Linked DNA regions of Solidesulfovibrio fructosivorans JJ]. The protein of the gene in region 1 interacts with the protein of each later gene in a pairwise test. Links are inferred from orthologs where the notes say so. Each region holds a gene or a part of one and is shown in the gene's direction. Other genes may lie near its edges.

Region 1 (3,189 bases):
CGGATGTCGCCTTCTTCGAGGGCGGCGGCGATGGCCTCGCGCACCCCGCGCTTGTCCGCCGCCCAGGCCGGGGCGACGAGTTCCCCGGGCGCGGGGTCGGCGTTTAAGCGTTCGACCACGATGTCCGGCCGCAGCCGGGCGATGGCCTCGGCGACCGCCGCGACGTATGTCTCGCGTCCAGGCGGGACGTAGCCCCCGGCGGCGAAAAGTTCCGCCAGGGACGAGCCGGCGACGACCAGCGTGTTGTGGAATTTCACCCCGGTGACGGGAAGATCATTAATAAAGGAAACGGCGGCCCAAAAATCCGCGTTCGATTCCCCGGGCAGGCCGGCCATGAGATGGGCCGTGACGCGAAGTCCGGCTTCGGCCGTCCCCCTTGCCGCCAGGGCGAAGGCGGCCGCGTCGTGGCCCCGGTTGATGCGCGTAAGCGTCGCGTCGCGAACGGATTGCAGCCCCAGGTCCAGGCAGACGTAGGGAAGGGGCACGGCGGCGAGCAGGGCGGTTTTTTCCGCGTCCAGGCAGTCCGGCCGCGTGCCCAGGCAAAGCCCGCAGACGCCGGGCAGGGCGATAAGCTCCCCAAGAAGCCCCTCCAGCCGCGAGGCCGGGCCGTAGGTGTTGGAAAAGGACTGGAGATAGGCGATAAGCGCCTCGCCGCGTCCCCGGGCCGGCGCAGTGAGCTTGTCCCATTGCGCCCGGAGCCCGAAGCCTTTATGGTACAGTCCCGTTCCCGACCCGGTGGCGTTGCAAAAAAGGCACCCCGCGCGGGAAAGCGCGCCGTCTCGATTGGGGCAGGCGCTGCCCGCATCGAGCGGTATTTTTTTTGCCCGGCGGCCGAAAATCCGCCGAAAGGCCTGGGAAAGGGTATTGTAACGCTGGGTCATGGCCGGTCGCCGGGACGGGAAATCAACCGTTGACAACGCGGTGCGAATCGGCAAACACAACGCGTTTACGAGATCACGAGAGCCGAGTTTGCGGCAAGCGAGGCGCTATGTCCAGGATTTTGGATCGCATATTGGGCCTGTTCTCCAACGATCTGGCCATCGACTTGGGAACGGCCAACACGTTGGTGTTCGTCAAGGGCAAAGGCATCGTTTTGTCCGAGCCGTCGGTTGTGGCGGTGAAAAAGGATCCTCGCGGCGGCAACAAGGTGCTTTCCGTCGGCCTCGAGGCCAAACGCATGCTCGGCCGCACCCCGGGCAACATCGTGGCCATCCGGCCCATGAAGGACGGCGTCATCGCCGACTTCGAGGTGACCGAGGCCATGTTGCGCCACTTCATCTCCAAGGTGCACAATTCCAGACGGCTCGTGCGGCCGCGCATCATCATCTGCGTGCCGACGGGCATCACCCAGGTGGAAAAGCGCGCCGTCAAGGAATCGGCCCAAAGCGCCGGCGCCCGCGAGGTCTACCTCATCGAGGAGCCCATGGCCGCCGCCATCGGCGCCAACCTGCCCATCACCGAGCCGACCTCCAACATGGTGGTCGACATCGGCGGCGGCACCACCGAAGTCGCCGTGATTTCCCTTTCCGGCGTGGTGTATTCGAAATCCGTGCGCGTGGGCGGCGACAAGATGGACGAAGCCATCATGCAGTACGTCAAGCGCAAATATAACATGCTCATCGGCGAATCCACGGCCGAACAGATCAAGATCCAGGTCGGCTCCGCCCACCACTCCACCAGCTCCGGCGAGATGGAGGTCAAGGGCCGCGACCTGGTCACGGGCATTCCCCAGAACATCACCATCACTTCCGAGGAAGTGCAGAAGTCCATCTCCGAACAGGTGGAGAGCATCGTGCAGGCCGTGCGCATCGCCCTGGAACAGACGCCTCCGGAACTGGCCGCCGACATCGTGGACCGGGGCATCGTCCTGACCGGCGGCGGGGCGCTCTTGCGCGGCCTCGACCAGCTCCTGCGCGAGGAGACTTCCCTTCCCATCACCGTCGTCGAGGACCCCCTTTCGACGGTTGTCCTCGGGTCCGGCAGGGCCCTCGACAACCTGAACGTGCTGAAGGAGGTCACGATAGATTAAACCGTCCCCCCAGCGGATCGCGATTGGCCTGCTCATCGTCCTTTTTCTCTATCTGGGCCTTTTTACCTGGAACATCCGGACAGGCTACGTCGACACGCTGGCGAGCCATACCGGATTGGAATTCGCCAGGTGGGTCCTGGCTCCGGGAAAATGGGTTCATGGGCAGGTGGCGTCGTTTTGGACCCGCTACCTGTATTTCGTGGGCATCCGGCAGCAAAACGAAGAGCTGCGTCAGGAGCTTGCGGCCGCGAAAGACGAGCTGTCCAGGCTTCGCGAGAACGCCTCGGAAGTGGAGCGCCTGCACCGGCTGTTGTCCATGACTCCGCCCGGCGATTGGACGCGCCAGGGGGCGCGCGTCATTTCCCATCGCCTGGGGCCCAACGCCGCCCTGGAAACGTTTCTCATCGACAAGGGCAGCGCCTCGGGCGTGACCACCAATACCCCCGTCGTCTCTCCGGACGGGGTGGTGGGACGCGTGCTGCGCTATTCTCCGAGCGCGGCCACGGTGCTGCTCATCACCGACCCCAACAGCCGCATCCCCGTGCTTTCCCAAGCCAACCGCACCCAGGGCATCCTCAAGGGCGAGGGCCCCGGCCACGAGCTGATCCTCGAGTACGTGCCCCAGGGCGCGCCCATCGAGGAAGGGGAGGTCCTGGTCACTTCGGGCCTGGAGGAGATTTTCCCCAAGGGCATGCCCGTGGCCAGGGTGACGTCCGTGGGGCGCTACGGGGCTTCGCTTTTCCAGCTTATCCACGCCGCGCCGCTGTTCGATCCGTTGCGCCTTGAGGAAGTGGCCCTGCTGTTCCGGACGTCCGCCGCGGGCCAGCCCGGCTCCGTCGCCGCGGACAAGGCGGCCCGCTATCCCAAGTCCCCGGCGGCCATCGCCCCGGCCACGCGTCCCGGCGACGGGCAAAAGCCGGCCGACGTGCCCAAGACGCCAGCCGCGGCCGCGCGCCAGGAAGGCGTCGCCCCCGCTTCCGCGCCCCAGGCGGTCAAGGCCGCCCCCGCCGACGGACAAAAGCACGAGACCGCCCCCGCCGACAGGGGCGAGCGCAAAAAACGCCGGAAGCCGCCCCGGCACGCGACAGGCCAATGAACCTGGGCCGCATCGTTTTCTGGGCGCTTTTCACCGTCAGCGGGGTCTGGCTCGAAAACGCCAT
Region 2 (3,133 bases), on another replicon or contig:
TTGCCGGCTACCGCTGGCTGACCACGGTCAACTACTTCGCCCTGCAGCACGTCTCCGTCACTGGTTGTTCGCGCCTGTCCGAGGAGCATATCCGCGATGTGGCCGGGCTCACCCCCGGTGTCAATGTGCTGTCGCTGTCCATGGACAGGATGCGGACCGATCTGGTCCGGGAGCCCTGGATCGACGCCGTGAGTGTGAAACGGGTGCTACCCGGCACGATTCTGGTGGATGTGAAGGAAAAAAGCCCTTCCTATCTTGTGCAGTATCAAGGAACGCTCTATTACGCCGACGAAGGTGGACGCATCATCGACAAGGTTGAGCCGGGGCAATTCGTTTCGTTGCCCCAGATCGAGGTCGAAGCCGGTATGGAGAAGCATCTGCCGCTTCTGGCCGACCTGCGCCACGCCGTGGCCGAGCATCAGGTGCCGTTCGACTTCGGGCAGATCGCCTGGTTGCGCCTGAGCTGGGGCAGGGGACTGGAAATTCGTTTGTTGGACCCGGGGATTCTTCTGTGCCTGGGTTCCAAGCAATGGGACCGCAATCTTTCCCGGATGAATCTGGTTTGGACCGACTTGCGCCGGCGGGGGGAGCTGGGCTCTGTCGGACAGATCACGGCCGAGGGAGACAAGGTCTGGGTGGAAAAACGCGGCAATTCGGGGGATGCGCCGCAAGGCTAGGGGAGCCTCCCTTAGGAGATGCTGCTGTATTTCTTAAGGAATCATGCCGAATCGGTTTTGAGGATGCGGCATGAGGAGCGCGCGGGGCGGGCAACTCCGGCGTTGGAATCCAAATTGCGTCAGAGGCGATTTTGGACATGAAATTGAAGAGCTTTTGACGTAGAAAGCCTCTGGGCATGCCGACGTCAGGAAAGGAAACGTTCAGGGAGCGGTTTATGGCCAGGTCGGAACTTATTGTCGGGCTCGATATCGGCACCACCAAGATTTGTGTGGTCGTCGGCGAACTCTCGCCCGAAGGCGTGGATGTGGTGGGTATCGGCACGAGCCCGTCCACAGGGCTGCGCAAGGGCGTGGTGGTCAATATCGAGCAGACCGTACAGTCCATCAAAAAGGCCCTGGAAGAGGCCGAACTCATGGCGGGTTGCGAAATCCGCTCGGTTTACGCCGGCATCGCCGGCAGTCGCATCAAGGGGTTCAACAGTCACGGGGTCATCGCCGTCAAGGGCGGTGAAGTCGGTCCCCGGGATATTGAACGGGTCATAGACGCGGCCAAGGCCGTGGCCATCCCGCTGGACCGGGAGGTCATCCACATCCTGCCGCAGGAATTTATCGTCGACGACCAGCGCGGCATCGCCGATCCGCTCGGCATGGCCGGCGTGCGCCTGGAAGTGCGGGTGCACATCGTCACCGGGGCCGTCACCAGCGCCCAGAACATCATCCGCTCGTGCCACCGGGCCGGCCTCGACGTTTCGGACATCGTGCTCGAGTCCCTGGCCTCGTCCAAGGCGGTCCTCACCAACGAGGAGCGCGAAATCGGCGTCGCCCTGGTCGACCTTGGCGGCGGCACCACGGACCTGGCCATCTTCGCCAGCGATTCCATCAAGCACACCGCCGTGCTGGCCCTTGGCGGCACCAACCTGACCAACGACATCGCCTTCGGCCTGCGCACGCCCATGGCCTCGGCCGAGAAGATCAAGATCAAGTACGGCTGCGCCCTGGCCGAGATGGTGCCCAAGGACGAGGTCATCGAAGTCATGAGCGTCGGGGGGAGGGAGCCCCGCCGGCTTTCGCGACAGGTATTGGCCGAAATCTGCGAGCCCCGCGTGGAGGAGATGCTGGCCCTGGTGGACCAGGAGCTCATCCGCTCGGGCATGAAGAGCCAGGTCGGCGCGGGCGTGGTCCTGACCGGCGGCACGGCGCTGATCGAAGGCATCCAGGAGCTTGGGGAACAGATCTTCAACCTGCCCACGCGTATCGGCTATCCCGACAAGGTCGGGGGCCTGAAGGACGTGGTCAACAGCCCCATGTACGCCACGGCGGTGGGGCTCCTCATGTACGGCGCGGAAAAGGAAGGCGTGGAACAGCGCTTCCGCATTCGTGACGAAAATGTGTTCAACCGCATTCTGGGGAGGATGCGGAAATGGTTCGTGGACGTAAAGTAGGCGCGTCCACGCAAGAAATTCTGGGGGATAACCAGGGAGTTCGCTAGGGGAGATCGATATGGAATACTTGGAACTCGAACAAGGCTCGAACGCCCGTATCAAGGTCGTCGGATGCGGCGGCGGCGGTGGAAACGCCGTCGAGAACATGATCTGCTCGGCCATGTCCGGCGTGACCTTCATCACGGCCAACACCGACATCCAGGCGCTGCAGAAGTCCCAGGCGGAGTACCGCATCCAGCTGGGCGAAAAGCTGACCAAGGGCCTTGGCGCCGGCGCCAACCCCGACGTCGGCCGTGACGCGGCGCTGGAAAGCATCGACGCCATCCGCGAGGCCATCGGCGATTGCGACATGGTCTTCGTCACCGCCGGCATGGGCGGCGGCACCGGCACCGGCGCGGCCCCGGTCGTGGCCCAGGTGGCCAAGGAGGCCGGCGCGCTCACCGTCGCCGTCGTGACCAAACCGTTTTATTTCGAAGGCAAGAAACGTCTGCTCTCGGCCGAGAAAGGCGTGCAGGCGCTTCGGGACGTGGTGGACTCCATCATCACCATCCCCAACGACCGCCTGCTGTCGCTGGCTTCGAAAAAAGCCACCTTCATCGAGATGCTCAAAAAGGCCGACGAAATCCTCTATTTCGCGGTCAAGGGCATTTCCGACCTCATCATGGTCCCCGGCCTGATCAACCTCGACTTCGCCGACGTCAAGGCCGTCATGAGCGAAATGGGCTTGGCCATGATGGGCTTCGGCACGGCGCGCGGCGAATCCCGCGCCCGCGAGGCGGCGCTCAAGGCCATCACGAGCCCGCTGCTCGAAGACGTCACCATCGACGGCGCGCGCGGCGTGCTCATGAACATCACCTGCGGTCCGGACCTGACCATCGAGGAAGTGGACGAAGCCGCTTCCACCATCACCGAGGCCGTCCACGAGGACGCCAAGGTCTTCTTCGGCACGGTCTTCGATCCCGACGCCACCGACGAGATGCGCATCACCGTCATCGCCACCGGCATCGAGTCGGC

Evidence for each region.
Region 2: the proteins of DESFRDRAFT_RS01650 (region 1) and ftsA interact in binary tests that used the Escherichia coli proteins (3 or more experiments, as listed by UniProt). The link is inferred for Solidesulfovibrio fructosivorans JJ] from one-to-one orthologs.

What each region holds. Positions count from the first base shown.
Region 1 is NZ_AECZ01000002.1:28,219-31,407, forward strand. What follows is about bases 136-3,008. They hold DESFRDRAFT_RS01650 (rod shape-determining protein), read left to right. Parts: upstream 136-988; coding sequence 989-2,029; downstream 2,030-3,008. Other genes in these bases: DESFRDRAFT_RS01645 (TIGR01212 family radical SAM protein), read right to left, coding at 136-881; mreC (rod shape-determining protein MreC), read left to right, coding at 2,196-3,008. Also shown: more of DESFRDRAFT_RS01645, read right to left, coding at 1-135; more of mreC, read left to right, coding at 3,009-3,125; DESFRDRAFT_RS01660 (hypothetical protein), read left to right, coding at 3,122-3,189. UniProt on the Escherichia coli protein: Forms membrane-associated dynamic filaments that are essential for cell shape determination. Acts by regulating cell wall synthesis and cell elongation, and thus cell shape.
Region 2 is NZ_AECZ01000005.1:131,558-134,690, forward strand. Bases 189-3,005 are described here. They hold ftsA (cell division protein FtsA), read left to right. Parts: upstream 189-892; coding sequence 893-2,119; downstream 2,120-3,005. Other genes in these bases: DESFRDRAFT_RS05150 (cell division protein FtsQ/DivIB), read left to right, coding at 189-677; ftsZ (cell division protein FtsZ), read left to right, coding at 2,178-3,005. Outside these bases: more of DESFRDRAFT_RS05150, read left to right, coding at 1-188; more of ftsZ, read left to right, coding at 3,006-3,133. UniProt on the Escherichia coli protein: Essential cell division protein that assists in the assembly of the Z ring. May serve as the principal membrane anchor for the Z ring.